Regions from separate parts of the Paenibacillus sp. OAS669 genome, predicted to be linked through region 1. Evidence: riboswitches for the same ligand, from Rfam matches in the RefSeq annotation. Region 1 holds a riboswitch; each other region holds the start of a gene.

Region 1 (7,582 bases):
TCTTTCTTTAATGCATCAAAGACTTCCATTTTGTTCAAGTATTTATCATTGAAAAATACAAGATCCTTTTGGGCTTTTACGTGCTTGATGAACTGCTGAACGTTCGCCAAATTTTCCGTTTTCCGGGATGTCAGACGGTTATAGATCACATTGGGAAGCGGATAGCTTGATTTTACCCATTTGTTCGTAAACCGCCACCCTCGGATGGTATCACTTTCACCCAGCATATCCTTGGGAGTACAAAAGAAGACTGCCGCTCCGTATTTTTTGCACGTTTCCGTCAGTTCCCGGCAAAACGCAGTATTCACGCCAAACGGTTTATCCGGATTATCCGTAAACACACGGCTGACCATCACGCCGATAAGCGGGCCGATATGAAGCGTACGCGCCTTCGTTTTATAGCGAAGGCATAAGCTTTCGTTGATGGGTAAATTCCATCTGGAAGCAAGAGACTCGCTGACTTGCAGGACGCCGACTTTGGAGGAAGGTACTACCGTAACCTCCTGCCGGTCCATTCCGAAGCATAGTTTCAGAGGAGTATGAAAGGGAATCTTCCATTTTTTCGCTATGGCTTCACTAAGTTTGATAGTCGAACCTTCTGAAGAGACGCCGGAGCTTTGAATTTGTACCTTTACTTTTGTTCTTTTCATGAGAAACCCCTTCCCAGCATCGACTTGCCATAAAGACAGCATTATGCTTGGAACATAACAAACGAACTACTTCATCATATGTGGGCTTTTTCTCCTTGGTGAAAGATTCCGTGCCTTCTCTCCGGATAAAGATTCCCTGCGTCAATTTCCACGCTGCCATTTTACATTTAAACCCATATATAGATGACACATCCCAGAAGTTTCCGCTTGAAATAAGATGGATGGAAATATATAGATGTGTTAATTTATGACAACGCTTTCCTTCCATAATCTCTCCCTCCCGGATACCCTTGGAAGCACTAAACCCGCGCCGTATAAGGAAATGAAGCCCTTTAATGAGAAAATAAAGACCCATTTCCAGCAGCTTTCACCGATTCGGTATTTCCAAATAAATACATCCGTCAGCCGCTTGGCTATATCTACCAGTGAAATGGTTGGACAACCCTTGTTATGATGGTTAAGTAACCCATATTAGGAGAGGTTATGGAACTAAGAGAAGGAGATGGTAATATTGAAGAAAAGAATTATTGGTTTAACGTTAGCAATGTCCCTGGGAATTACAGGAATAGCTTCCGCTAATGCAAGTTATACCACTTCCGAAGCCATTGCCAAATACAACAAGTACATTAATGCGGACAGTTATGTAAAAGATGAATTGTATAATGTAGCGGATTTCCGCAGCAAGTATGCGAATGTCTCTGGTTCTCTCGCTTATCAAATCGTTGACAGAGCCATCTGGTATATGGAAAACGGATACTTCGTTTATGGGCACGGAAACGATGCTTATGGAAAATACGGCTATGAAGATTGCTCCGGCTTCACTCGACTCGTATACGGTGATTTCGGCTTTAACATTACGGGCACATCCGCTAACTATGATTCCGTTGGAACCAAGGTAGCAGGGGTGGGCAAGAAAAAAGTGAATGGAAAATGGCAGCTGACCGGCATTGAGAACCTGCGGATCGGCGATATTCTAACCTGGCAGGAGAAAGACCATATTTCCCACGTTGCCATCTACATGGGGACCAATCGCGACGGTCAGCCGGTCGTTCTCGGAACCCGGGATGACGGTAATCCTACCGGCCTTGGTACCATCGACAGCTGGTCCTACTGGTGGGGAGAGAACTTCCATTCCGCTAGGCGCGTAGTGCCTGACGCAGGCTTTACCGGCATGGCAGGACATAAAATCAATCCTCCAGTGATTCCAAGCTCTTATGTACTCCCGCCTCAAAAAAAGGTTCCTGCTTGGACTGGGCCTAATACCGGATCTAACTCAGGATCTAATTCCGGCTCTAATTCGGGCTCCGGACAACAGCCGCAGCCAACTCCGCCGGCTGAAAATACACAGAAGAAGGAATACGTCGTTACCAAGAACGGATGGGTTTCCTTCAAAGCCTCTGCAAGCTCGAGCTCAGCTACGGTAGGACGTTTGGAGCTGGGGCAAAAAGCGGAACTGATCAAGAAAGCCAACCAATACTGGTATCAAGTAAAATGGAATGGCAAAACGGTTTACATAACGACTAACACCAAATATACACAGGTTGTAAAACAATAGGTTCAACTTTCTTTCAGCCCTCATTCCATCATTTCACACAGCCCTGCGAAGCGCCGCTTAAACCCAAGCGGCGCTTTCTTTTGTCAGGATTCATCCCCTGTTTTGATTAAACCCGCTTCTTTTAATATGCTGCTCACTATTTTCATTTGGTATCGGATACGTTCTTCGAGGGGCAATCTGATTCCCGTTTCTACTGTTATGGCCTTGGCATGCAGCAAACGGTACGCGGCTGAACGGCCCGAACCGGGCAATTTGCGCTGAAGGAGAGAGAACCGTCTCGATCTCCTCTTGATGGATGGATTTATTCGTCGAATGATTCTTTTGGCGGCTGGAATGACCTTGCTTCCCGGATTGACGATTAAGGTTTGTCCCAATGCCTTCGGTTGGATTCGGAACAACCCGTTCGCTTCATGCAAATCCACGTACCAATCCGGACCCTGCTCTCGTGCAAGCCGGAACACCGCTCTAGAGAGCGGATGACGGGCACGCCTTTTGCCATAGCGTCTCGGGAACGTCCGGTTCAGATCCGGAACTCCCCTTATACGCCGCCGAACAGCGATACGATTGACAATAGGAATAATAATCAACCTTCCGCTACGGATATGGATAACATCGCTTCGAAGCTGTTCTAGCAGCTTCTTCGCAGAGAGAAAGCCTGCCCGTTCTGTCCCTTGAACACCTGCCGTTATCATAACCGTGCTTCCCTGCAGCTCTCCGTCGATAATGTAATAAGGCGTCTCGAACTTACTGTTCTTCGCCAGCACATGCTTACTGATTCTCATACTTGTCACCTTCGGATATTGTACAATACGTTGCGGCGGAAGCCGTTGATAGGGACAAATGAACCAACCTGTCTGCATTAGACGGATTAAAAAAAGAAAGCTCCTCTGTCGTTATGACAAAAGAAGCTTTCTTCCCTAACGGTCTTTGTTCCGGTTTAACGCCGTGACGCTTTCGTAAGCGCCGCGGCCCTAAGATGCCGGACAGATTTGACGATATTTCCATACAGATACGGATTGGCATGGTACCTAAATAACTGATATTGAGGCTTGGTATTGGCCTCGAGCAGCCAAATTTTGTGACTTTTATCAATGGCAATGTCCAGTCCCAGCTCCGTAATGTTCGGATAATGCTTCTTCATGGCTCTGGCAATGGTAAAGGATAGCTTCTTGATCCGTTCATCCCACTGGGGGGCGTCCTTTCTTCCGATGCCAAGCGTAAGAGACAGGGCCTGGTGCAGCCGGATGGGCTTTCCGCCGCTGCTGTGGTTTGTAACGAATTGATTTTTGGCCGCTACCTTCCCCATGATTCCAAAAAATCTCCACCTGTTATTAGGTCCGATATGGAGCAGCACCCGGAAATCTACCGGGCTTCCTTTAATCCTGATCAAATCTATCCCTTGCTGAACAATATAGCTTTTGCCCTCCGTCAGCTTATTCAGCTTGTGGGAGGCATCATTTACGTTACGGTATCTGTAGGTCTTTGCAGCTGTCCTGACGATGCAGGCTCCGCCTTCTTCCCGTGATACCTTGATAATGCCTTGTCCCCTCATTCCAAGATCCGGTTTGAGAAAAAGGACCGTATGCTTTTCGATCATTTGAATGAACGTGTCCGCAGAAAACATCTCCGTCTCCGGCAATAGGGAGCGAAGCGCATCTTCACTCCAAAGCGCCTCGTGCTTCAACCATTTTCCGCCGGGATACTTAAGCAAATTTCCTTTCACTGTAGGATCTCCTCCGTGTGATGAGCAGCGGTTGAACGCCAATACATACAACCAGCAATATGACGTTACTTATACTATTCGGCTCCAAAGCAAAGAGTACCTGGCCTGTATCCATATAGGACTGCACACTTTACCTCTAAAAATGGGCTTATAAAGCAAAGACAGATCCAACGGCAGGCTCATATGATATTATGCGGTTCCACTCTTCGAGGGCCCGGCAGACGATTATTTCAACAGAAACGGGGATGGGTCATGAGTACGGACATTACGATCGCCGCGGTCGGAGATTTTTTAATGAAATATCGACTTATTGGCAGCGCCAGAGTCACCGGAGAGAAGCGTTATTCCTTTGACGAGATATTTGAACCGGTTGCTCCCTATTTGCGTGATGCGGATCTAACCATCGGAAATCTTGAAACCACTTTTTCAGGCCCGGAGATCGGGTACACCGTATCGCGAAGAAGCGCCAAAACCGGTTGGCCGCTGTTCAATTGTCCCGATTCCTTTGCGAGCACTTTGAAAAGGCTGGGATTCGACGTACTGACAACGGCAAACAACCATTGTATGGATTGCGGCATTAACGGACTGAAACGAACCCTTAAGGTGCTTGACTCCAAGGGGTTGTCGCATACGGGAACTTTCCGCACGCACAAAGATTCTCAGCAGCTATTGATTAAAAATGTCAAAGGAATCAAAATCGGTATTTTGTCCTATACTAAAACAACCAACCGAATCCCGGTACCAAGCGGTCAATCCTGGGCCGTCAATCGGATTAGTCCAAGCAAAATCATATCCGATATCCGAAGGCTAAAGTCGAGATCGGTGGATCTTATTATCGTATGCATGCACTTCGGAAGAGAATACAGCAAGTATCCGAATGAGGAGCAGAAGCGCTACTTCCAACTACTGTTCAAGCACGGCGCCGATATTATTCTCGGGGCGCATTCCCATGTCATCCAACCGGCTATTTTCCAGGAATCCAGGGATATTACCGGGGTCAAGAAAAAAAGGTACGCCGCTTATTCCTTGGGGAATTTCGTTTCCACCCGATTATACGGAAACGATCATACGCTGACCGGTCTTATTAACCGTCTTCATATTCGAAAGCATGACGATGGAAGAGTACAGATCGTTCAGGCCGATTTTATCCCTACTTGGACTCGCAGCACCAAGATTAAAGGACGTACCGCTTTTCGGGTCGTTCCATTATTAAACACGCTGGAAAAGCATCCAAACCGGAATGGAAACGAAGCGGAGCGCATGTCAAAAATGGTCCATCACTTAAAAAAACATATCCCCAGATACCATCATCAATCGGACTTTAAAATTCTTTAACGCTAGAATCTCACAGTGATGCCTTGTCTCCACAGCGGATTCCGGAACATTGCAGGGATCATCGAACTTATACAGCTGTAAATATGGAAAAAACCTTCCAAGCGGACCGTTTTCCGGGTCCAGGCTTGGAAGGCTTTTATTATTTTATATTCAGGCTAGATTAAGGTACGTGCCCTATTATTTAATTACTCTTCTAGCGAACATAAATTTGTTTTTGTAGTAGCTCGAGTTAATATCCGAAATTTTCACGTCGGATTTGCTGTTGATGTTGTGAATCATTTTACCGTTACCGATATAGATCCCGACGTGGCCTACGTCTTTCATGCTTTTCGAGCTTCCAATGTTACCGAAGAACAGCAGGTCGCCCTTTTGCAGGTTCTTGTAGGAAGTGATTTTTGTTCCTACTTGGGCTTGATGGTCATCGTCTCTATCAACTAGAGTAACTCCAATGTTAGCGAGCTTATAAACGAGAGCCGTAAAACCGGAGCAGTCCGTTTTATATGGAGCGTGGGCCTCTTGGCGTTGTGTCCACGGAACATACTGAACTTTACCCTGCAGAGAAAGCGCCGTTTTAACAACCTTGTCCCGTTTAGCGGCAACAGATAATGTGGACGCCTTGGTGCTCGATACGGTAGATGTTGTTGCGGGAGCTGCGGATACTCCAGTTACACCGATAATCGGGCTAAGTGCCAAAGCACTTGTCAAAACAATTTTCATCAAACGATTCAAAATAAACCTCTCCTTTTTTCGGCCTGCGAGGTTAGCTGACGGATTCGGGTCAAAGGTCAATCACCCTGCCGCTGATGCGGCTTCACCCCAAAGATTGGTTCCCCCGTGCTTCTATTAGCTTCGGCCTTTATTATGATTTTGCCCTATATAACCCAAGCGGCGTTGAAACCGCGTTTCTGGTTTTTTGAGCCACTCTAGTGTAGCATGGGCACCTGGCTATTTCATGGTGCAAATTATTCCATCGGCATACCTGAGCAGCCAGAAAAAGTAGAGGATTGTAAAATATTTCAGCTTGCATAGGGGTTATTCCGCGAAAAAACAGACTTTGGATGTAAATGAAAGGGAGACCGAAATTCCGGCCTCCCCATTAATTTCCTATGAAATTGACAGCTCCAAGTGCAACCTTTTTGAAATTGATGTTTTATCGGGACTGCTGCAGCGAAGTCTGAAGCAGAGAGAACAGCTCACTAAAGCTGCCGATTTGCTCATGGGCTCCCTCCAGCTCCCCTTCTTTACGGAAACCGGCATAATCGCAGCCGATAACCGTTAACCCGTTCTCAAGACCCGCTTCCACATCAGAGGAACGATCCCCGACCATCCAGGCCGTCTTTACGTTATAGGTTTCCAACAGCATGCGGACCAGATCCACCTTGGAACGGGTTCTGAATTCTCCGGCACTGTATAAACCTTCGAATAAAGGTCCCAGCCCTTTATGCTGAATAACATTTTTCACATAAGACTCCAGCCCATTGCTCGCTACGAACAGGCGAACGCCTTGCTCATGCAGCGCCTTCAGCGTATCCGCAACTCCATCGTACAGCCGCCCTTCCCCGCGCAGCAGACCCTGAATTTGATAGTCCAGCAGCAATTCATCCGCTCTGCGGTGCACCTGAACATCCGTATCCGGCATCACCCGCTGCCATATATGCTCGAGCAGCATCCCCAGGCTCCCCAATATTTCGCTCTCCGGCGGCGTAGGTCCCGAATAGGCTCCTTCAGCCCTCAGCTGGTCAAATGTGGCATGGTAAGCCGGCAGAAGCAGCGTTTCCGTCTGGAACAAAGTTCCGTCCAAATCAAATATCATCGCTTCCGGCTTGGATAAAGTCGGTTTCATGGTTAACTCCTCCGAATGCTGTTTTCTTTTTATACATGATCATTGTCAAACGAGGCTTTCCTAAGCATTAAGCTCATAGGGAAGTCATTGCGGACGTGTAAAGGATCCTTTAGACATCATAATTCCAATAATCTCCACGTGTCAATGCAGCCTTGTGAATCCGAGCAATTCATCTCACTTTAAGCATATTTATTGTTTATCAATCCATTCTGGATATGGATGGAACGATGGTTGAACCATACATATGTAATGAAGCGCCTAGTTAACAAAATCCATCAGATTGCGGGTGATGCAAATGGTGAAATTTTGTTCAAAATGTAATGAAAAGATGAGTGACGGAGACATTGTCTGTAAGTATTGCGGAACCTTCTTAAGCTCAACGGATCAAGCCGCATCCCCACCTGACCAAAAAAGCAGCTCTAAAGCGGGTACTATCACATGGATCATTATCATTGTTCTAATCATCGCCGCTATCA
Region 2 (7,582 bases), on a different contig from region 1:
AAATCGTCATTATTCGACAATATTCTTAAGATTTATGATACCAACCATTCCCAAAATAGTCAACTAGAAAATTGCATTTTTTGCCGTTAAAATATGGTAGTATATCCTTCTACTTCAATATAAAACAGAGTGGCTGCTGAAAAACCTTGCAAATATGCACCTTTTCTATAGACACCAAACATAGTATTATGAATATATTCCATACTAAAGAAAAATTTAGAAGACATATTCTGTTCACATTTGGAAGTTTCATACGACAAAGTTCGACAAAATCATCATTTTCCTGCTCATTCCGTGTCGAAAATACAAGAAGCTTTAGGGAGGTTACGCATCATGTCGAGTCCTTTACAGGAAGAAAAGGTATTCAAAGACCCGGTACATAAATACATCTACGTGCAGGACCAAACGATTTGGGATCTGATTAACACCAAAGAATTTCAACGCCTCCGTCGTATACGACAGCTCGGCACTTGCTTCCTGACGTTTCACGGTGCCGAGCACAGCCGATTTTCCCATTCCCTCGGGGTTTACGAAATCACGCGCAAAATCATATCGCAATTCGAACGAAACGGCTATGAGGATTGGCCGCGGGAGGAGCGGCTGCTCTCCTTGTGCGCTGCCCTTCTGCACGATGTCGGACACGGCCCCTTTTCCCACTCGATTGAAAAAACGTTCGGGACCCATCACGAGGAATGGTCCTGCCGGATCGTTCTTGGAGATACCGAAGTGAACAAAGTGCTTAAGCGCGTATCCCCCACTTTTCCACAAAGGGTGGCCGGGGTTATCGCCAAAACGTACAAGCAGGAAATCGTCGTCAGCCTCGTCTCGAGCCAACTGGATGCAGATCGGATGGACTACTTGCTCCGCGACGCTTATTATACCGGTGTCAATTACGGGACGTTCGACCTGGAACGCATTCTGCGGGTGATGAGACCGTTTCAAGGCCACATTGTCGTGAAAGAGAGCGGCATGCATGCTGTCGAGGATTACTTGATGTCCCGGTACCAGATGTATTGGCAGGTATACTTTCATCCTGTTACACGCAGCGCGGAGGTTATTCTGCATAAAATTTTTGAAAGAGCGAAACAGTTATATGAAGAAAACTATTCCTTCTCATTTATGCTGCCGCCGCTCTTAAGCCTGTTCCGGGGGACATTGTCCATACAAGAGTTCCATTTGCTCGATGAAGCCTTTATGCAGACGGTGCTGATGCAGTGGACCAACGAGCAGGATGCCATTCTGGTTGACTTGTGCTCTCGCTTCCTTAACCGCAAGCTGTTTAAGTATGTCATGCTGGAGAGGATCGACGCGCTTCAAATAGAGCGGCTGCGCGATACGATGCGGGCTCTGAATCTGGATCCGTCCTTCTACCTCGAAATTGATTTCCCGTCGGATCTTTCGTATGATGTGTATCGGCCGGGAGTCCATGACGAAAAATTGCCGATTTTGCTGCTGGACCAAAAGCATACGTTGAAGGAAATTTCGCGCAAGTCGGAAATTGTCCGGTCCATCAGCGGCATTCATATGGGGAAATATCATCTGTATTTCCCGGAGGAGCTCTTATCCGCTGATCCGGGCTCCATTCATCCGGAGCACCGCAAGCTGCTTGGCATGGAATAAAAGCTCGTCTATCGAATCGCAAGGACCAAATTGAACTTACATATGAAGGAGTTAATTGCCGCTATGCTGATAGACACGCACACCCATTTGAACGCCCCTCAATTCGATGACGATCGACATGAGGTTATCCAACGGGCATTAGAAAGCGGAATCAGTCGAATCATCAATGTCGGATTTAATCGCGAAACGATCCCTACCTCGATTGCGCTTGCCGAGCAATATGACTTTATTTATTCAACCGTCGGATGGCATCCCCAAGATGCCAAAGATATGATGCCGGGCGATCTGGAATGGATCGAAGAGCTGTGCAAGCACGAGAAGGTGGTCGCCATCGGAGAGATAGGCTTGGATTATTATTGGGATACCTCTCCCAAGGATGTACAGGATCGAGTATTTCGGGAACAAATCCGTCTGGCCCGCAAGCTGGGTATGCCTATCGTGATCCATAACCGGGACGCACACCAAGACATTATCCGGGTTCTTCGAGAAGAGAAGGCTTCGGAGGTCGGCGGCGTCATGCATTGCTTCTCCGGCAGCTGGGAGACGGCCAAGATGTGCCTCGATATGAACTTTTACATCTCCTTCGGCGGCCCTGTCACATTCAAAAACGCCAAGCAGCCCAAAGAGGTGCTGGAGAAAGTTCCGCTGGACCGTTTATTGGTTGAAACCGACGCGCCCTATTTGACTCCGCACCCCTATCGAGGGAAAAGAAATGAAACCGCATATGTGAAATTAGTCGCAGAAACCGCTGCACAAATCAAGGGGTTAACCCTGGAGGAGCTGGCTCACGCGACTACGAAAAATGCAGTTACATTGTTCGGATTACGGTGAAATAAAAGGGGGGTTGGGACAGCCCTATTTTCGTCGAAAACGTGAAAACGAGAGAAAAACATTCAAAAAAATAAGTCAAGTCGAGAAATACATGGGTTATGTTCGTGAAATCAATTAAAAAAATCGGAATTGAACAAAAACGGACCTTTTTTGCCGAGTTTGTATACTTTACAACTTTATATCCGACAGCGTAAACTCAATATTAACTTAATACGATTACCAATTTTCCATTATCGCTGAGTTTCCGTAAGGGAAACGGGGGAACCGCAAAAGGCCAGTCTTGATTTGAAAATAAGGCTAAGGTCACATTTTCTGGGGTGAGTCTTGGATGGGTAGATGTTTGTTTACCCGGATCCAAGTAGGGCGACTCTCAAGTCCGAATCCGTCAGCTAACCTCGTAAGCGTTAAGAGAGAGGTATGATTGTCGTGTGCTTTATTTCATTACTGATGAAATAACCTAAAGTCACGGGAAGAGTCCTCTTTCCGTGACTTTTTTTGTTCTCCCGTCATTGTGATAACTATCCGACAACATAATCATTACCTACAGCCAAGAGGAGGTGCTGGCCGCACGCAGGAGAAACGATATGGATTGCTAGTTGCAGCCCTTAGTTGACCGCACAGGAGAAGCTTAATCGGGCAGAACAAGTGTTCGATGAAGTCTTCCGTGCTTCCAGGATGCGTTGGACTCAACGGTCATGGAGGCTGTTCCTGGGGGAAAGAACGTCGTTAGGCGTTGTTCTTTATTAACCAACAGATTGCAAAACTTAACCATAGTCGCGTCAGATCAATCATGCGTAACACTCGACGGCGGGGCTTTGAAGGAGGACCGAACTAGTGGGAGCTATTCAACACGAGCAAACCCATGTAAGACGATCATCCAGCATGTCCTTCGCATTGCGATGGAGGCATGAAAACTTGCGTTTGATATCGATCATAGCACTTATTTCATTCGCGTTGACTTTCATGTTTTTATTAATGTTATACGGTACGGCTACCAAGAAGGTGACCGTAGTCGTGAACGGAGAAGAAACCGTTGTTTACACCAAGCAATGGGATTTGAAGCATTTACTGGATGAGCAAGGCGTCACTGTAGGAGAGCATGATCGTCTCTCTGCAGCGCTGGATTCGAAAGTAAAATCCGGGGACCGGATTACGATCGAGCATGCAAGGCCGATTCAGCTGACGGCTGACGGAGAAACGAAGACGCTGTACACGGTGCAAAAGACGGTGGGCGGCGCATTGAATGATTTACAGGTTCAGGTAGGAGAGCTTGACAAGGTAACCCCTGTCGTGGATGCCGATCTGCCTGACAGCGGTGAGATTCAAATCGTACGGGTAACCAAAGAGGTTGAAGAGGTTCAAGAAAAGATAGCCTATGACGTTGTGAAAAAGAACGACCCTCAATTGGTAAAAGGCAAGGAGCAAGTGGTGCAGGAAGGCCAGGAAGGCCTGGTTGTGAAGAAAAAGGAAAAGATGTACGAAGACGGTAAGCTTGTATCCGAAGAAGTAGTGGACCAAAAGGTTCAATCAGAGAGCGTCAATAAAATTGTCGCGGTAGGCACCAAAAATCCGGTTGTTGTATTATCGGCATCATCGCCAAATCTACAGGAAGTAACAAAAGGCGGAGTTTCCTTCGGCGTCAAGCAGGTCATTAACAATGTGACATTGACCGCTTATTCAGCGGGCGTTGCTTCGACAGGAAAGAGTACAGAGCATCCGCAGTACGGACTTACGTCTACAGGCACGAGAGTAACGGAAGGTCGCACAATTGCAGTGGATCCCAAGGTGGTTCCGCTGGGCTGGTGGGTTTATATTGACGGGCTTGGATTCCGCAGAGCAGAGGATACCGGAAGTGCAGTCAAAGGAAACATTATCGATGTGTATTTTGACAGCAACGATTATGCCAACCGATTTGGCTTGAAGCGCGGGTATACCGTTTATGTGATTGGACCCAAGAAACCAACCGCGGACTAAGGACCTGCAATTGGGGAAGACTCATTATATATATGCTAAAGGAAGAGAAGAGGGCTACCTCTTCTTTTTTATGTGATCAGGGCAAGTTCACGCGGACAGGCTTCGTCATCACTTGAAAGTGGCGGGAACAAAGGCTAGTATAAAGAAAGCTGTATGGATGATCCTGGTATGGGGTGAAGGAAGGTAAGCAAGGTGATCAAAGAAATTATAGTGGTAGAGGGCAAAGACGATACAACTGCCATCAAAAGAGCCGTAGAAGCCGAGACCATAGAAACGGGCGGCTCTGCGATTAATAAAGACGTTATCCGGCGCATCAAGCTGGCTCAGCAGCGCCGCGGCGTCATCATATTGACGGACCCCGACCATGCGGGCGAGCGCATCCGTAAAATCATTACGGCGCAGGTGAAGGGCTGTAAGCATGCTTTTATCACACAGGAAGAAGCGACGGCCAAAGGGGACATCGGGGTAGAGAATGCTTCGGCTGAGGTCATCCGCAAGGCTCTTGCGAACGTGCGAACCGATTATGAGGCTGAAGAGTCGGATATTACTTGGGAGGACTTGATTGACGCCGGCTTGATCGTCCATCCGCAAGCTGCTGCCCGTCGTATGGAAATGGGCAAGCATTTGGGTATCGGGTACTGCAACGGAAAGCAATTTTATAACCGCTGCCGAATGTTTCGAATTTCCCGCGAGGAGTTCGCGGAGGCATGGAAGCAGCTTGAGAAAAAAGAGGGCGAATCATGACAAATATCCATTTCAATATTCAGGAGGACATTGCCTCCCCAAAAAAAACGAAAGAGCTTCTTCAAAGGCATGGCTTTACGCTGAAAAAAAGCTTGGGTCAAAACTTTTTGATCGATCCGAATATATTAAATAAAATCGTTACCGCCGCAGATCTGGATGCTTCCAAAGGAGCGCTGGAGATTGGCCCCGGGATCGGGGCTTTAACCCAGCAGCTGGCCAAAATCGCAGGCGGCGTCGTTGCCGTAGAGATCGATCAGCGACTGCTCCCGCTATTGGAGGAGACCCTGTCGGCCTATCCGCATGCGAGTGTCGTCCATGGCGACGTACTGAAGGTCAATTTGAAGGAATTGTTTGAACAGCATTTCGCGGCATTCTCCAAAGTGAGCGTAGTCGCCAATTTGCCGTACTACATCACGACGCCGATTATTATGAAGCTGCTTGAGGAAAAGCTGCCGCTGGAGAACATTGTTGTTATGATCCAGAAGGAAGTGGCGGAGCGAATGTCGGCCAAGCCGGGAGGCAAGGATTACGGCAGCTTGAGCATTGCGGTGCAGTACTATTGCGAGCCTGAGATTGTTACGATCGTTCCTCATACGGTATTCATTCCTCAACCGAATGTCGATTCGGCCGTCATCAAGCTGAAGGTTCGGAGCGCGCCTCCTGTGACGGTGACGGACGAGTCCTTCTTCTTCGAGGTCGTTCAGGCTTCTTTCGTGCAGCGCCGTAAAACGATCTATAACAACCTGGCTTCGCGGTTCTTTACCAAAGAGACGAAGAGCCAGCTGGAGGCTATTTTGCACGAGGCGGGCATCGAGCCTTCCCGACGGGGAGAAACCTTGTCGATCGAGGAATACGCTCGTCTGAGCGACTGCTTGCTTCGTGCACGCGGGAGCGAAGCATCGGCAACGTGACTGCGGATTTCATGAAAGGATAGGCTTGCTAATCACCAAATGCCTATTGACGCCATAGGATACACGAGGAGGCGATTTGGCCATGAAACAGGGAGACCTCGTTATTCGTAGATCCTATGGCGGTGATATCATATTTAAAATTCAGGATATTATGCAGAATCAGGCTATTCTGCGTGGTGTGGATTACAGGCTGCTGGCCGATGCGCCGCTTTTTGACCTGATCAAGGCGCCGCTGGATCCGTACCAGTACACGATCAATACCACCCGGCCGTCATGGATGGAATCCATGCGTCGGGCAAGAGAGAATCAAACGGAAGGCCCCCAGGCATACGGGGCGGTAGGAGCTGCCGGTAATCCGGCTCCGGTATATTTTGAAATGCCGGGGAAGGTGCTGCATTTGGACGGCGATCCGATGTATTTGCGCAAATGTATGAACCTGTACGGTGAATTAAGAGTCCCCGCAGAGGGATACTATGTACCGGAGCCTCAGATGGCGGATGCCATGTACCGTTTACTGCCCCAGGTAAAGCCGGATATTGTGGTTGTGACCGGCCATGACGGCATTCTGAAGCATCGCAGAAACGGCGACGTGACGCATCTGAACAACTATAAGAACTCCTACCATTTTGTGAATGCAGTCAAAATAGCAAGGCAGTATGAGAAAAATAAGGATACCTTAACGGTCATCGCAGGCGCTTGCCAATCCCATTTTGAGGCGATCATGCAGGCCGGAGCTAATTATGCCAGCTCACCGGCCCGGGTGCTGATTCATGCATTAGATCCGCTCTGTGTGGCGGTTAAGGTAGCCTATACGCCAATAAGGGACACGGTCAATATAGTGGATGTCATAGGACTGACTCACAGCGGACTGGAAGGGCTTGGCGGTGTGGAGTCTCGGGGCAGCTACCGTAGAGGCGTTCCCACTATGCAAAAAATGACTCCTAAAGAAGCGCCATAAGGCGCTTTTTTGTTTTTATATGACAATTTTGTGAACGGTAATGAGGGGGATTCCTCCAAAAAGTCGCTGGAATAAGGAAAATCCCCGTTGACAACCGCTCGACATGGCTGATATAATATTTGTTCTAATTTGACATACTACCTCTATTGGGTTATAATTAACAAGGAAAGAGGTGGTAGTGGTCAATGGCAAAAAACGCGCTATTGGAGATCAAACGCAGTTTGGAACCTCATGTCGGACAGAAAATCATGTTAAGAGCAAACGGCGGTCGCCGTAAAACGATCGAACGCTCCGGTGTATTGGAGGAAACCTACCCTTCCGTTTTTATTGTGAAGCTTGATCAGGAACAGAACGCTTTTAAGCGCGTTTCCTATAGCTACGCAGATATACTGACTGAGTCAGTTGAGGTCATGGTTTGTAACGATGATGGACAAGTACGTATCACTATACAGCAATAAAGGGGTTACTTGAACGGCATGCTCTAACAAACAGAGTGTGCCGTTTTTGGTAAGTGAGCCTTCGTCTATCCGGACTGCATGAATAA
Region 3 (7,582 bases), on a different contig from region 1:
TCCGAAGCTTATGTGGTCGGTTCCCATGAATTTTATATGGGCTACGGCATTCAAAATAACAAGCTGATCTGTCTGGATGCCGGCCACTTCCATCCGACAGAAGTAATTTCTAATAAATTGTCCTCTCTGGCTCTCTTCACGGATGGCATTCTGCTGCATGTGAGCCGTCCGATGAGATGGGATAGCGACCACGTTGTCACTTTGGACGACGAATTGATCGATATCGGCCGTGAACTGGTTCGCGGCGGATTGCTCGATAAAACACATATCGGCTTGGATTTCTTTGATGCGAGCATCAACCGCGTGGCTGCTTGGGTTATCGGTACGCGTAACACGATCAAAGCGCTGCTGCGCGCCATGCTCGATCCGGTAGAAGCGTTGAAAAAAGCCGAGCTCGAGGGCGATTATACGACCCGCTTGGCCTTGACCGAAGAGTTCAAATCGTATCCTTTCGGCGCTGTATGGGATTACTACTGCGCATCCAAGGGTGTTCCTGTGCGCGAAGAGTGGCTTGCCAAGGTGAAAGCCTACGAACAAGAAGTACTGCTTAAGCGCGGCAACTAATTAACGAATAAGGGTGATACCTTTGGGAGACATTATTGCTTTTGATCTGGGGGCTAGCAGCGGAAGAGCGATGCTTGGCCGCCTGGTAGACGGCAAGATCGAAATCACCGAGCTTCACCGGTTTTCCAATGATCCAGTGCAGGTGGGCGACCGCCTGCATTGGGATCTATTGCGTTTGTACCATGAAATCAAGCAAGGGCTGCTGATTGCCAAGAACAAAGGGATTGAAGTCTCAAGCATCGGGATCGATTCTTGGGCCGTCGACTTTGGGTTTATCGGCGCCAACGGCGAGTTGATCGGCAATCCTTATCATTATCGGGACCGCCATACCGAGAATATGATGGAGAAGCTGTTCGAACAGATTCCGGCTTCCGACATTTTCGGAAAAACGGGCATACAGTTTTTGCAGTTCAATACGATCTTCCAGCTCTTTGCGTTGAAGCAGGCCCAATCTCCTTGGCTGCAAGAAGGTAACCGTTTTCTTATGATTCCGGATTTGCTGAGGTATTTCTTGACGGGAGAAATGCACAACGAATTCTCCAACGCAACGACAACCCAGCTGTTTAACCCGATCGAAGGAACGTGGGACAAAGAGCTTCTGAAACGGCTGGATTTGCCGGAAGCCTGGTTTGGCGAGGTGCTGCAGCCGGGCAGTCCGGCCGGGATGCTGCAAGCCTCCGTATGCGAGGAGCTGGGCATTCCTTCAGTTCCTGTTATCGCCGTGGCGGAGCACGATACAGGTTCCGCTGTTGCGGCTGTCCCGGCGACGGACCGTTCCTTCGCTTACTTAAGCTGCGGAACCTGGTCGCTGATGGGAACCGAGGTACAGCAGCCGGTCATTAATGAAACGGCGCAAAAGCTTAACTTCACTAACGAAGGCGGAGTGGAAGGAACCTACCGCCTGCTCAAAAATATTATGGGCTTGTGGATTCTGCAGGAAAGCCGCCGTGTATGGGAGAAGGCAGGGAAATCCTATTCGTTCCCTGAGCTGGTTCAATTAGCAAGTGAAGCCGAGCCATTCGGCGCCTTCATTGATCCGGATCATCCGATGTTCCTGGCTCCGGGCGACATGCCGGCACGGATCGTTCAATACTGCCGTGAAACCGGACAGCAGGCGCCGGAAACGGCCGGCGAGTTCGTTCGCTGCATCCTGGAGAGCTTGGCCTTGAAATACCGCTTTGTGTTCGAAATGACCGAGCGTTTATCGGGACAGCAATTCAACGGCCTGCATATGGTCGGTGGCGGCATTAACAACACGCTGCTGTGCCAATGGTCGGCGAATGCTATCGGCAAGCCTGTATGGGCAGGGCCTTCGGAAGGCAGCGCCATCGGCAATATGGCGGTGCAATGGATCGCCCAAGGCGTATTCGCCGATATTTGGGAAGCGCGTCAGGCTATCCGAAGCTCGTTCCCTGTTGAGGAATATCAACCTGAGGAACAGGAGCTGTGGGGGCCTGCTTACGACAGATTTGTTAAGCTGACAGGGCTTGCAGAATCATCTAATCTGTAAAGAGAGGGAAGCTATGCTAGCTGCGGAGCGTTACGAGAAAATTGTAAGTGTGGTCAATCAAAGAGGCGCTGTAAGAGTTTCTGAGCTTAGCGAGCTCTTTCAGGTGACGGAGGAGACGATTCGCCGGGATCTGGACCGTTTGGAGCAAGCAGGTCGCCTTGCCCGCTCACATGGCGGAGCGGTCAGTATCAAGGACGACCAGCAGCCGGAAATTCCTTATTTCGAACGGGAAATCACCTACGCCGAGGAGAAGAAAAGGATTGCCCAGGAAGCGATCAAGCGGATCGGTCCGAACGATCGGATTCTTCTTGATGCCAGCTCTACGGCCTGGTATATGGCTGCGGAAGTACCTGATCTTCCTCTGACCGTTCTTACCAATTCGATCAAGGTCGCAACGGAGCTGAGCAAAAAGGAGAAGATCGATGTGATCTCGACGGGGGGCATATTGGCACAACGTTCCTTATCCTTCGTCGGTCCTCTGGCAGAGCGTTCCCTGGATACTTATCATGTCGATAAGGTATTCCTATCCTGCAAGGGCGTCCATCTTGAGCGCGGAATCAGCGAGTCTAACGAGCTGCAGGCCCGCATCAAAGAGCGGATGATCGGTATTGCGGATGAAGTCATTCTTCTGGTCGACTCGAGCAAATTCGGCGTGCAAGCATTTACTCATGTTGCGGATTTGTCCGAAATCGATGTCGTTATTACGGATCGCCGCATAGAGAAAGAGATGGTCGAGCAGCTGCAGGATCTTGGAATTACGGTCATTACGGTATAAATAGAGTCCCTATGAGAGAGGATCTCCATATACATTCATGTGAATAAAAAACGGTTGGCCAAAGTATTGGCCGACCGTTTTTTATTATCAAGATAGAACGGATAAGATTCCGATCGCGATAATTTATTAAACACTGCAGAATCACTGACACACCTTTGTCAGTGTGGGCCGAGTACAATAAGATTACCCAATATAAAGTGATCTTAGGAGGTCATGCAGATGCAAGGTGCACAAACGTTTCGGGGGATAGCTACAATCAGTTTTTGGGCGGATGATCTGGATAAGGCAAAAGCGTGGTACACGGAGCTTCTTGGAATCGAACCGTATTTTGAGAGACCGGGCTATGCCGAATTCCGTCTTGGTGACTATCAGCAAGAGCTGGGACTGATTGATAGACGCTATGCACCCGCAGGTTTAGCGAAGGGCCCGGGAGGCGCAACACTTTATTGGCATGTAGACGATATATCCGCGGTTCTCGATAAGCTGTTGTCGATGGGGGTTGAGGAGCTCGAAGCGATGAAAGAGCGCGGCGGCGGCTTCATTACTGCCTCCGTTGTCGATCCGTTCGGCAACATTATCGGGATTATGAATAACCCGCATTTTGTGAAGGTGAGGGACTCCATAAGAGGAGAATAGCTTGCTGGAGGACATGTCTGCCTTTAAGCTCTTCTGCTTCGGAGGTCTACTAATATATATAAAAACAGGCTGCATAAGCAGCCCGCCAGGTTGTTGAAAAAAACTAACTTACGGAAAAATAGCAAATGGCTAGGTGGGGTATCCCTTGGAGGAGCGATAGCGTTCGCCTTTGTTTTCGGGAAATCCCCTCTATAAAGCGAATATAATCAAAAATTTCCCGAAAACAACAGCGACCGGAGGGGGATACCCCACTGGGGGTACCAAAGCTATTTATCCAATTTTCAGGTTTTTCAACAGACTCAAGCTGCGAAAAGCAGCCTGTTCCACCTTACAACGTAATAGCCTTGGCCCCTATGTACCTGGAGCCCCAATAAGAGCTGTACAGCGAATCAATGTGAACTCCGCGGGAATTCGTAGCCGAAATGAACTGTCCATTCCCCAAGTAGATTCCGACATGGGAGGCCCCCGCGAAGAATACCAGGTCGCCCGGCGAAGGGTTGGCAACGGAGACTCCTACCGTATCGTACATCTCATTCGAGGTTCTGGGGAGATCGATTCCCTGGTTAGCGGCAATGACAAAACGGACGAATCCTGAACAATCAAACCCGTTCGGAGTGCTGCCTCCCCATCGATAAGGAACGCCAAGATAGGCTTGGGCGAACTGCAGCATCGTATCCTGCTTCTTGGCTCTGTACCAGGCAGGGGCGTGGTACTTCCCATCCGCATCCACGATAGCGAGCTGATTGTCATTATCCCACTGCACTTTATAGCCGAGTGCTTCCGAAATGAAACGGAGCGGGATATATACGCTTCCCCGATCCATGCCGATCAAGGAAGTAACATCGATTTTTTTTCCATTGACAAGCACAAACGTATCCCCGGTTTTCAACTCCAGGGTCTGATTTCCCTTATTCATGGAGACACGAATTTCTTTTCCTTCCCTGGACCAGTTGATCTGGTATCCAAGCGCTTCCATCAGTGGACGGAACGGTACCTGAAGCTGGGAGTAGGTGTCCACGACAGGCTGCCCCTCAGGAAAGTTCACGATCGTATCATTAACCTGAATCTTGACTCCTTCATCCAAAGCTGAGGCATGGGCATGTACTCCGGCAAAGAGACTGCAAGAAATAAATGCAAACGAAAAAATAAGCTTTTTTCCAAAAAACTTCAAAACCTGATTCCTCCTAATTGCCTCCGAGGTTAGTTGACGGGTTAGGGAGAGGTTTTCCCTTATTCATCCAATAAACCGACGAATATTCACCCCAAAATAAGATGTCCCCCGTACAAGCACTTATGCTGTGCTGATTCGGCATTTTTTACTAAAAGCTGTCCATACATTGTATTCGTGAATCCATCGGCGAATCAGTGGGTAAGCTTCGCCAAACGCTCCATCATTTTCCGCAAAAAAAGGATAACTTTTCATGAGCAGTTACCAAGATACACCATAGGGGGCCAAAGTTAAAGGGACTTGCGGCACATTTTTGCATGGGAGCAAGACTTACGCTGAGGTAACTTAATATCCCCGGACTGCCTATCTTACCTAATATTGCGTACTGTTAAAAAAATCCAAGGAGCGGTATGATGAGAATGGGAAGTACCGCAGCACTCAAAATAAGGAGGTATGGGTTATGGAGTACACTTATTTAGGCCGTTCCGGATTGAAGGTGAGCAGGCTGTGCCTGGGAACCATGAACTTCGGCGTCGATACGGACGAATCGGAGGCTTACCGGATCATGGATGCGGCTGTAGATGCAGGGGTCAATTTTTTTGATACGGCGAATGTTTATGGCGGGCCGGGTGCGCGAGGGAGAACAGAGGAGATTATCGGCCGTTGGTTCGCTCAAGGCGGAGGCCGCCGGGAGAAGGTCGTGCTGGCGACCAAAGTATACGGAGATATGGAGGACCCGAATGACGGGCCTAATGCGGCCAGAGGGCTCTCTGCTTATAAAATTAGACGACATTTGGATGCTTCATTGAAGCGGCTTCAAACCGAACATATTGAGCTGTACCAGATGCATCACGTGGATCGCCATGCTGCGTGGGATGAGCTCTGGGAAGCGTTTCGCGTGTCTATTTATCAAGGCAAAATCGGCTATGTGGGGGCCAGCAATTTTGCAGGGCGCGATTTGGTGAAGGCTCAATATGAAGCCAAGAGCCGCCATTTTCTTGGGCTTGTGTCGGAGCAGCATAAATACAGCTTGCTGTGCAGATGGCCCGAGCTGGAGGTGCTCCCTGCGGCAGAGGAATTCGGGATCGGGGTTATCGCCTGGAGTCCTCTCGACGGCGGTCTTCTCGGCGGCAATGCGCTGAACCCTGCCCAAGGATCGCGCAGCGTCCGCATCCAGGCACGCGCCGAAGAGCGGCGCGGCCAGCTGGAGGTGTTCAGCAAGCTGTGCAAGGAGCTTGGCGAGAGTGAAGCCAATGTAGCGCTGGCTTGGACGTTAGTCCATCCGGCGATGACAGCGCCGATCATTGGGCCGCGGACGCTGGAGCAGTTCCAGAGTACGCTGCGTGTCACGGATATCAAGCTGGATGAGGATGTGCTGAAGCGGCTGGACGAGATTTTCCCCGGACCTGGCGGCGAAGCGCCTAAGGCGTATGCCTGGTAACATGGAATAGCCAATAATAAAAAAGCAGCGGCAAGCCAAGGACATGGCTTTCATGTCCGGCTGCCGCTGCTTTTTTTCATTCCATCATTTCATTAAAAATCAAAGTTGTCCGGATCCGGACCTACCCGAAGATCCTGATTCAATCGGTCTATTCGGTTCATATCATCGGCCGATAGCTCAAAGTCGAACAAATCCGCGTTTTCAATAATCCGCTGCTCTTTGGTGGATTTGGGAATCGTGATCACGCCATGCTGCAAATCCCAGCGCAGAATCACCTGGGCTACTGATTTGCCGTACTTCGCCGCGAGCTCTTGAAGGTCAGGATGATCCAGTAGCTGGCCCTGCATGAGAGGAGACCAGGCTTCCAGCTGTATGCCTTGCTCCTTGCAGAAATCCCGCAGCTCCTGCTGCGTCAAGCGAGGGTGAAATTCAACCTGATTGACCGCAGGCTTGATCTCGGCATCCTTCATCAAGTCCTTCAGATGATGGACTTGGAAGTTGCTTACGCCAATGGCTTTGACGCGGCCTGCTTTATACAAAGTCTCCAATGCTCTCCAAGCCTCTTTGTATTTGCCTTGGACAGGCCAGTGGATAAGGTACAGATCGAGGTAGTCCAAGCCCAGCTTCTGCAGGCTGGTTTCATAGGCAGCAAGGGTCGATTCATAACCCAGGTCGGCATTCCAGACCTTCGAGGTGACGAATAGATCTTCTCTTCGGATAGAATGTTCCCGAATAGACTCGTGGATCCCTTCCCCTACGCTTTTTTCATTCTCATAAATAGCCGCCGTATCGATACTGCGGTAGCCGTGCTTGAAGGCGGACGCAACGGCCTGCACCAGCTCGGAGCCTTCCGCCACTTTAAATACGCCTAGTCCGAGCCAAGGCATGTTCACTCCATTATTTAAGGTTACGGTATCTTGTACATGTTTACTCATTTTAATATAGCCTCCCAAGGATTTGTTAATAAAAAGATTGGTTTTGATTCAGCCTATAATTCAAGCGGCACTGTCCAGCTGAACGCGAGCTGCATCCTTTTTTTCTAAGAAGCGGCTCCAGCCTGTTAATATAATGGCTCCAAACACCATGACGGCACCAACCCAAGGGGTGTGGATAAGCCCCAATTGATTGACGACGACGCTTCCCAAGTAAGCGCCAATCGCAATACCTGCGTTGAACGCTGCAATATTGACGGCAGAGGCTACATCGATTGCTTTTGGTACGAATCGTTCGGCTAGCATCACTACATAGACCTGCAGGCCGGGCACGTTCATGAAAGCCAATAGCCCCATCAAGAAAATAGTCAGCAGGCCCGCCGCTTTATATGGCGCTGTGAACGTTAAGGCGGCCAGAACGACGAATTGCAAAATAAACATATAAAACAACGCGCTAATAGGCTTACGGTTGGCCGCTTTGCCTCCGATCACATTACCGATAGCAATGGCAATGCCGTAGAGAAGAAGGAGCAGGGCGACAGTCGATTCCGGAAAT
Region 4 (7,582 bases), 190 kb from region 1:
CGGCTATAAGCAGATCGGCAAGACGTTTGCGTTCTCCACGCTGTACGCGATTGCCTTGATGTCCGTAGTCACAGCTTTATTGCATCATGTAGAGCCTTTTACCAACGAGAAAATATTGGCCGTTTTGTTCGGAGGGCTCATTCTCGGGTTGGGAGTCGGTCTGGTGCTGAGGTTCGGCGGGTCGCTGGACGGCACCGAGATTGTGGCTATCCTGCTGTCAGAAAAATTCAGATTGCCTGTCGGTCAGATCATCATGTTCATCAACGTGTTTATCTTTATATTGGCCGGCTTTGTGTTCGGCTGGGACTCGGCTATGTATTCCATTTTCACCTATTACATCGCTTCCAAGGTCATGGATATTGTCGTTCAAGGTCTGGAGGAATCCAAATCGGTTACGATCATCTCGAATGAATATGAGGAAATTTCCCATGCGATCATGAAGCGGCTGGGCCGCAATACGACGTATATTTACGCCAAGGGAGGATATTCCAAGGAGGATACCCAAATGATCTATTGCGTCGTTACGCGGCTGGAGCTGAGCAAATTGAAAGCACTCGTTCAGGAAATAGACGAAAGAGCCTTTATTTCCATTCAGCAGGTATCCGATGTGCTGGGAGGTAATTTTGACAAAAGCAGCATCCATTGATACGGTGGGAAAATGATGGTTTGCCGCGATACACGTTTTTTAATGAATTATTAATAAATTATTAAGATTTATGCTTTATACTGATCCCGTCATCTTGATTTGGATGGGGGATTACTTTTGAACTACGCGATTTTTCAATTTATTAATCAATGGGCGGGACAGGGCGGCTGGCTGGACAGCGTGATGGTGTTCTGTGCCCGCGATCTGGTTTGGGTTATGCTGCTCATTCTGGCTGTGCTGTGGATCAGCGGCCGCAGCGTGAATCAAAAAGGAGTATTCTACGCCTGCCTGTCAGCGGCCTTGGCAATTCTCGTTGCCGGGTGGATCATTTCACCTATCGTTGACCACCCGAGACCATTCGTAGAGCATCAGGTGCATCAACTGGTTCCCCATGACGCGGACCCGTCGTTCCCAAGCGACCATACGACCTTCACGTTCTCTATTGCCTTCACGGTATGCATGCTGTTGAAGCGCCGGATGGGAATATTGATGATAGTATTGGCCAGCCTCACAGGCATCGGGCGCGTGTATACAGGGGTTCATTATCCTGCGGATATCGCCGGAGGTATCATCCTTGCCCTGCTGTCCAGCGTGCTGGTCGTTAAATATCGCGGCTTCGCAGAGCCGCTGGCCAAGCTATGCATAGGGATTTACAATAAGATCGCTGCAAAACTTCCGTTCTTGCCGCTAGGCGACAGAGCGCGGGCTCAGTCCAACAAAGCATAATACCGTGCAAGGAGAAAGCCTGTACCCCTTCAAGTAAGGAGGACAGGCTTTACGGTACGGTATAATGAAATAAAGAACAACCTGCCCTTGATTCAACAAAGGCAGGTTGTTCTGTCTTAATACGGCCTTATAGATTAGTAAAGCACACCGCGGGTTACGATAACCAACAAGATAAAGAGAACCAGGATAACACCTACGCTAGTAAATCCGAAACCTACACCACTCATTTGAAATTCTCCTCTCATATGCTTAGTTTTGGAAGGGGGTATTGCTTATTCCCAAAATAAGTATATGTAAGGGGGAGCCCCGGTGCTTGGATCAATGCCCTTACCCGATAAATGGGGCGTCAGTACATTTGGCGGCTCAATAAGTTAAATGGACCCGTTCCCCTGTGACGGCATCGCAAATCGAATCGAAATGCGTCAGTGTGTAGACAAGACACGCTTTAACGGTCTCTTCGGGCGAATGCCTGTCAGCCAGCCGGTAGGACAGCCTGGCCTCGATATGAGGAAATAGCAGCTCCCATGCGGTTTCGGCTACAATCTTAGGCTCACAGCATCCGAGATTGCTTCTTGCTTCTTTATCCGCGTCGCCGCGGCTGGCCTGGAACAGCTTCAAAGCATCCATAACATGAGAGATATTCCAGGTGTCCCGGTCTATAATCAGTCCGATCTTGCCGCCCATGATAGGAATCCCGTGAAGGAAGCGCTGCATCTCGATCTTGATTTGATTTCCCTGCATGCTCTCTACAATTCGGCCGTCCGATTTATGAATAAAAGCGAACTGCCAGGGCTCCTCCGAAACGGATTGCTTGAGATAAGATACGGCGATGTCCAGAGCGCGGGCCGCTTCTTCCTCCGATACAGGCGGGTAGAAGGGATGCGGCGCCGCCAGATCCACGTCCGTGACATGCTCCTCCAGCTTTAACTCATCATAATGTGCCTCGGAAAAGACGGGCTTGCGCACGATATGAACCGTTTGATTGCGCTCCGGCAAAGACGTATCCAAATCGATAATTTCGATAAAATCGCTTTTATCCGTATAAACCAATTCCCCCGTTACTGCATCAAATACATCATGCCTGCATAGATAGAAGGGGTGATCCGAGGGATGAAACAAATTCAAATAGCAGAGCGTCAGCTGGTCTGGCCCTAGCTGCTCCTTGAATATATCCATAGGGATGTATTCGCTGCTGTCCGCAAATTCGCAATCGTCCCATACGCACCAGTAATGAAGCAGCTCGAAGGAACGGTTCAATGTGATATGAAGAGCCTGCTGAGTGCTGACCGGAATCCCGTTATGCTGCCTTCCATAGACGAAATCATAGCGTTTTTCTCCAATTACCGTCTTATTGCGCAGAACCAGTTCCTCCGGGTTGATTCTTGCATCCAGCTTGCGGATCCATTGAAGCACATGGGGATAGACGGCTTCATATTGAGCATCGCTGAGCTCTTCTTTCGGTTCCTTATTGCTTTCTCTATCGTCATGGCGGTAAAAAGCAACCAGCTGGCCGGTCAGGGCATCCAGCTCGGCCCGAATCGTGTGCGGGTTCACGAGCATATTGTCGTCCAGCCTCGGTTCGCCTTGCTTGTTCCACTCGAGCTCTACCTTATAGTAGGGGGCTTGTTCAGGCGAAGAATTGCGAAAAATGCCGCTGGAAACCAATTCGTGCGTATCGGGAATAGAAATCTGCTCACGAAGCTTCGCAATAGCCTGCTGAACGGTAAGTAGTTTCATTTTGGGCAGCTCTCCTTTTTCTTATTATGTTACATACGGCCTTTTTATTGCATGGTTGCCGAATATAGAAAAAAGCCGCAAATCCCTTGGAATTTGCAGCTTTTACAACAATTATTTTGATGGACCTGACCGGCTTTCAATTCCGATAATCCCGGCATGTACCGGAATCAGCCTAGAAGCCAAAGGCCAGGCTTATAGGAGCTTTTCACGGCTTGAAGGCTTTGGATTGTCCGCGGGCAGTGCTGAGCGTCTGCCAATGCTCACTGCTCAAGTGCTTGGCTAAAAATACGATTTGGCCGACATGATACCCGTAGTGGGATACTTGACGCTGGATCGCTTTGATGACCGTATGGGCTTCGCCGCGAATGGCAACCTGGCGCAGCAGATCGTCTGGCTTTAACCCGGAAAGCGCATCGAATAATACGCTCCAGCCCTGCTCCCACAACGCCATCAGCGCAGGACGATCCAAGCCTTTGGGCTCGAATTCGCCGTCCCGGTCTCTTGTAGGCTTTTCCCCGTCGGAAGTCAAGAAATCCGTCCAGCGGGACAGCATATTGCCGTGCATATGAAGAATCATCACTTCAAGAGAGTTCGATTCCTTATCAAGGAGGCAGTGATATTGGGAATCATCCACTTGCTTCATCGCTTTGTCGGCCAATTGCTTCATGCTTTGAAACGCTTCAATGCTTTCTTGCAGAAAAACCTCGTTTACTGATGGACTTTGCTCAGATTGCGCCATACTCCTCATCTCCTACATTCGAATAGATGCCTATTCTTACGATATACGAAGCGGGGACGATTGTATATCAGAATGTTTTTATAAGGAGTATAACGGAAATTTATTTATTCTTCATTCATCGTATAATAATTCAGCATGACGCTTGTAATGCCAAGTACGACGTAGATGACATATTCCCCCAGGCCCGTTAAGTAAGCGAAGGGAAAAATAACAAACCAAATGCCGGCCAGCAGCGAAATCCAGTTCAGCCATGAATTCCAGCCCGATGCTTTGAAAATGAAAGCCAGAAGCGACGCGATGAATTGAAGGGAACCAAAGACAACACTGGTGATAACGGCGCTTTCGTGAGTCAAATCAATCCAATGAGGGCCAAAGACAAACAAGAGACCAATCAACGCAGCCAACAAATTTTTAACCGCCATGATTACACCTCCCGAAAATTGAGATAAGCCATCAACACCTCATAAGGGGTCTATTCTATGTATATGCAAGCGGTTTCAAAATGGTTCGGCGCTTGGCAAAAAAAAGATCTCTATGTACGGCAAAGCCCCCGGTGCATGAAGCGCCGAGGGCTGTGAAATCCTAAGAAATATTAGTTCGCGATAAATTCTTGTACCCATTCGCCGTTGTAGTAAGCAACACCGATTTTGGTGTAGTTAGGGCTCATGATGTTTTGACGGTGACCAGCGCTGTTCATCCAAGCGTTCATAACCTCTTCAGGGTTACGTTGGCCTTTGGCGATGTTTTCACCTGCATAGGTGTAGCTGATTCCGTATTGCTTCATCATGTCAAACGGAGAACCGTACGTTGGGGAAGTATGGTCAAAATAGTTGTTGCTGTACATGTCCTTAGCTTTATCCATGGCCATATTCGCCAATTTGCTGTCGGAAGTCAATGCAGGAAGACCTGCTTTGGCACGCTCTTGGTTCACCAAAGTAACGACTTGGTCCGCGAAGGCGGATTGAGAATCCGTTACAGCTTCTTGGGAACCGCTGTTATTTTCTGTTCCGCTGCCATTGTTCGTAGTGCCGTTCTCGGTAGTTCCGCTGTTATCTGCAGTACCGCTACCGTTATCGGAGCCGTTATCTACAGTGCCGGAACCGGAGCCGGAGTCCGTATTGCCTGTAGTACCTTGGTCCTGACCTTGACCAGGGTTGCAATTAAAGTTCATGTTAGGGAAGTTTTTCCAGATGATTCCTGCCAGCCCTTGGTTATTACCGGAGCCAATCGTTTGCCATTTTCCTTCTTGACCTTTCAACAAGGAATTCAAATCAATATTTCCTAGATTCTGACCTTGGCCTTGCAGCAAGGAATTCAGATCGATTCCGTACTGTTGAGTGATTTGAGACAAATCGCCAGCAGACACAGTATTCGCCGGTGCGGCGGAAACGGCGCTAACGCCGATGATTGGACTAAGGGCCAGTACACCTGTCAAGACAACTTTCTTAAAACCTTTCAACAACAAAATCCTCTCCTTTTCGCGGCCTGCGAGGTTAGCTGACGGATTCGGGTCAAAGAGCAAGCACCCTGCCGCAAGACGCGGCTTCACCCCATAGAATGGGTCCCCCGTGCTTTCATAGAAAGCTTCGGCCTGATAGTTTTGTTTGTTTGCTCATGCCCGGTTCGTTGTGCATCCTGCCGGGCTCTCTTGAGCCACTTCATTGTAGCACGTGCCTATACAGATTTCACGGCACAAAGTCTTCCAACATTGGGCGATAGAAACAACAGCAGCTTCCTTACGCTTGAAGAAAGCCGCTTTGTTTTCATACTGAAGTCCAAAGCAGACAGGCCGCATCTATTAGAAAAAATAGAACTGATATCTTCGAATTTGTCCTGCTTTAATACGTGAAATGAAAGAGTTGTGAAGCTCAACAGCATTTTATACTTTTTTACAAGATTACTGTATAGGTGCTCCGAAATCGATATGCTATGATGAGATCACTACTGGATTGTAAGCGTCTTCTTGGGAGGGATAGCGGATGCATCCATCGCAATTGTTAACCGTGTTAGTGGTAGACGATGAACTGCCGTTAAGAGAGGAGCTCCGGCTCTTTCCATGGCACAACAGCCTTGCCGAGCTGGTAGGGGAAGCGGAAAACGGTGAAGAAGCATTGGAGCTGTGCCGTAAGCTCAGACCCGATGTGGTGATTACAGATATTACGATGCCCGTTATGGATGGTATGGACTTATTTCGGCGGATCAAGCAGGAGTTTCCGCTGACGCAGGTTGTGCTCTTGACCTGTCATAGTGATTTTGCCTATGCCAAGGAAGCATTGAAGCTGGGGGCTTTAGAATATTTGATCAAAGTATCCCTGCTGGATACGGAACTGGAGCATGTGCTGAATAAAGCCCGTGAAGCTATTCAGCGGGAGTACAATTATAGGCGCAATGAGATAGACAGGCAGCGCTGGGAGCTGACAAGACTGTTAAGCAGCACAGGCAAAGAACCAAAACGGGTGGAAGCGATAGATGCCATTTTAAAAAGCTGGAGCGTCTTATGGCCAATAAGGATTATCCGTCTGCATGTCAGTGTCCGGCCGCAGGAGGAAATGTTCGCCCATCATGAGCTCCAGTCTTTGTTAAGTGAGCGGGAGCTTACCGATGACCGTGACAATCCGTGCTGGCGTTGGATAACGCTTGGACCGACGGATTATATATGGATCCAGCGGGCTGCCCCAGAAACAGGGACGACCATACTGCTCTCAACCAGGCAGTGGCTGGAGCGGCTTCAATCCGCCATCGATGTGCGGGCCTCTTATTTAAGTGAAGCCGTAAGCCTCTATGCCGTCATTGGGCCTAGCATTTCATCCGGGGTTGACTTGCTGTCTGCCATTGAGCTTACCAAGCTGCCAGCCACGGCTGTTTTCTATGATACAGGGGGGGCTGTTTATGAAATGTCAGCGGCTTCAGGAACGATCCGGCCATCAATCAGCCGATCGGCTGTAGATGGAACCCTATCCAATGCGTTAAATTTTGAAATGCTGACGGAGCTTATGAGACAGACAGCGGCCGATAAGGCGCTGTTAATCGAATTTTGCCAGGGACGGCTAACGGAATGGGTGAATCAAGTAAGGCCTGAGCCCGCTGGCTTAAAGTCGTGGCTGATCTCCAACCGGAAAGAATGGATGGGGGAGCGAGATAACGCTCAACAGCAGGAGCTTATCCAGAAGCTGCAAGCATCAAGAACGGCTTCGGAGCTCCTGTCGATGGTCATTCGGGAGGTGGAAAACCGGGGGAAGCTGAAGTATCGCAAAGAAGTGGCACAAGCGATACAGCTCATCTCCAATCATATCGCAGAACCGATTACATTAACGTGGGCCGCGGAACGGGTAGGGCTCAGTTCCTTTTACTTAAGCAGATTATTCCGTGAAGAGGTAGGCGAGTCGTTCAATGAATATGTGACGATGAAGCGAATCGACAAAGCCATTCATCTGTTACAAACAACAAGCCTGAAAGTATACGAGGTTGCCGAGCAAGTGGGGATTCCGAGCTATCGCTATTTTTCTGTGCTTTTCCGCAGCCGGACTGGCGTTTCTCCAACGGAATATAAGAAAGGCGGTGCCGGGGAATGAAACGATTGTTGAAATGGTTTCGAAGCAGAAGCATAGCGACGAAGCATTCGTTGTTTCTTTTTAGCGGCACCCTGGTGCTGTTCGGGCTGCTGGCTTGGAACAGTTTACACGATGCGGAGCAGCTGTTCCGGAAGCAGGTGCTGTCCGACGCGCAGGTGATAA

The links. A riboswitch is a leader RNA that binds a small molecule or an ion and turns the genes downstream of it on or off. The one in region 1 is predicted to bind cyclic di-AMP.
Region 2: another riboswitch for cyclic di-AMP. It lies ahead of GGC63_RS32395 (ubiquitin-like domain-containing protein); the one in region 1 lies ahead of GGC63_RS03825 (C40 family peptidase).
Region 3: another riboswitch for cyclic di-AMP. It lies ahead of GGC63_RS30255 (NlpC/P60 family protein); the one in region 1 lies ahead of GGC63_RS03825 (C40 family peptidase).
Region 4: another riboswitch for cyclic di-AMP. It lies ahead of GGC63_RS03055 (CAP domain-containing protein); the one in region 1 lies ahead of GGC63_RS03825 (C40 family peptidase).

The regions. Positions count from the first base shown of each region.
Region 1 is NZ_JADBDR010000001.1:957,934-965,515, forward strand. Features, by position in the region: gene GGC63_RS03800 (YheC/YheD family protein) at 1-650, opposite strand, end outside; gene GGC63_RS03805 (C40 family peptidase) at 1,162-2,205, shown strand; gene GGC63_RS03810 (succinylglutamate desuccinylase/aspartoacylase family protein) at 2,289-2,987, opposite strand; gene GGC63_RS03815 (YheC/YheD family protein) at 3,143-3,928, opposite strand; gene GGC63_RS03820 (CapA family protein) at 4,181-5,263, shown strand; gene GGC63_RS03825 (C40 family peptidase) at 5,441-5,992, opposite strand; cyclic di-AMP (ydaO/yuaA leader) riboswitch at 5,998-6,128, opposite strand; gene GGC63_RS03830 (HAD family hydrolase) at 6,414-7,106, opposite strand; gene GGC63_RS35295 (zinc-ribbon domain-containing protein) at 7,402-7,582, shown strand, end outside.
Region 2 is NZ_JADBDR010000025.1:9,726-17,307, forward strand. Features, by position in the region: gene GGC63_RS32385 (HD domain-containing protein) at 334-1,620, shown strand; gene GGC63_RS32390 (TatD family hydrolase) at 1,684-2,451, shown strand; cyclic di-AMP (ydaO/yuaA leader) riboswitch at 2,676-2,871, shown strand; gene GGC63_RS32395 (ubiquitin-like domain-containing protein) at 3,286-4,425, shown strand; gene rnmV (ribonuclease M5) at 4,618-5,169, shown strand; gene rsmA (16S rRNA (adenine(1518)-N(6)/adenine(1519)-N(6))-dimethyltransferase RsmA) at 5,166-6,080, shown strand; gene yabG (sporulation peptidase YabG) at 6,163-7,038, shown strand; gene veg (biofilm formation stimulator Veg) at 7,224-7,496, shown strand.
Region 3 is NZ_JADBDR010000019.1:87,841-95,422, reverse strand. Features, by position in the region: gene rhaA (L-rhamnose isomerase) at 1-564, shown strand, start outside; gene GGC63_RS30270 (rhamnulokinase) at 587-2,074, shown strand; gene GGC63_RS30265 (DeoR/GlpR family DNA-binding transcription regulator) at 2,088-2,849, shown strand; gene GGC63_RS30260 (VOC family protein) at 3,069-3,485, shown strand; gene GGC63_RS30255 (NlpC/P60 family protein) at 3,814-4,656, opposite strand; cyclic di-AMP (ydaO/yuaA leader) riboswitch at 4,660-4,807, opposite strand; gene GGC63_RS30250 (aldo/keto reductase) at 5,114-6,094, shown strand; gene GGC63_RS30245 (aldo/keto reductase) at 6,187-7,029, opposite strand; gene GGC63_RS30240 (MFS transporter) at 7,090-7,582, opposite strand, start outside.
Region 4 is NZ_JADBDR010000001.1:768,527-776,108, reverse strand. Features, by position in the region: gene GGC63_RS03080 (YitT family protein) at 1-646, shown strand, start outside; gene GGC63_RS03075 (undecaprenyl-diphosphatase) at 764-1,372, shown strand; gene GGC63_RS03070 (YcdB/YcdC domain-containing protein) at 1,736-3,109, opposite strand; gene GGC63_RS03065 (DUF1572 family protein) at 3,315-3,848, opposite strand; gene GGC63_RS03060 (hypothetical protein) at 3,953-4,270, opposite strand; gene GGC63_RS03055 (CAP domain-containing protein) at 4,441-5,307, opposite strand; cyclic di-AMP (ydaO/yuaA leader) riboswitch at 5,316-5,450, opposite strand; gene GGC63_RS03050 (response regulator) at 5,828-7,420, shown strand; gene GGC63_RS03045 (sensor histidine kinase) at 7,417-7,582, shown strand, end outside.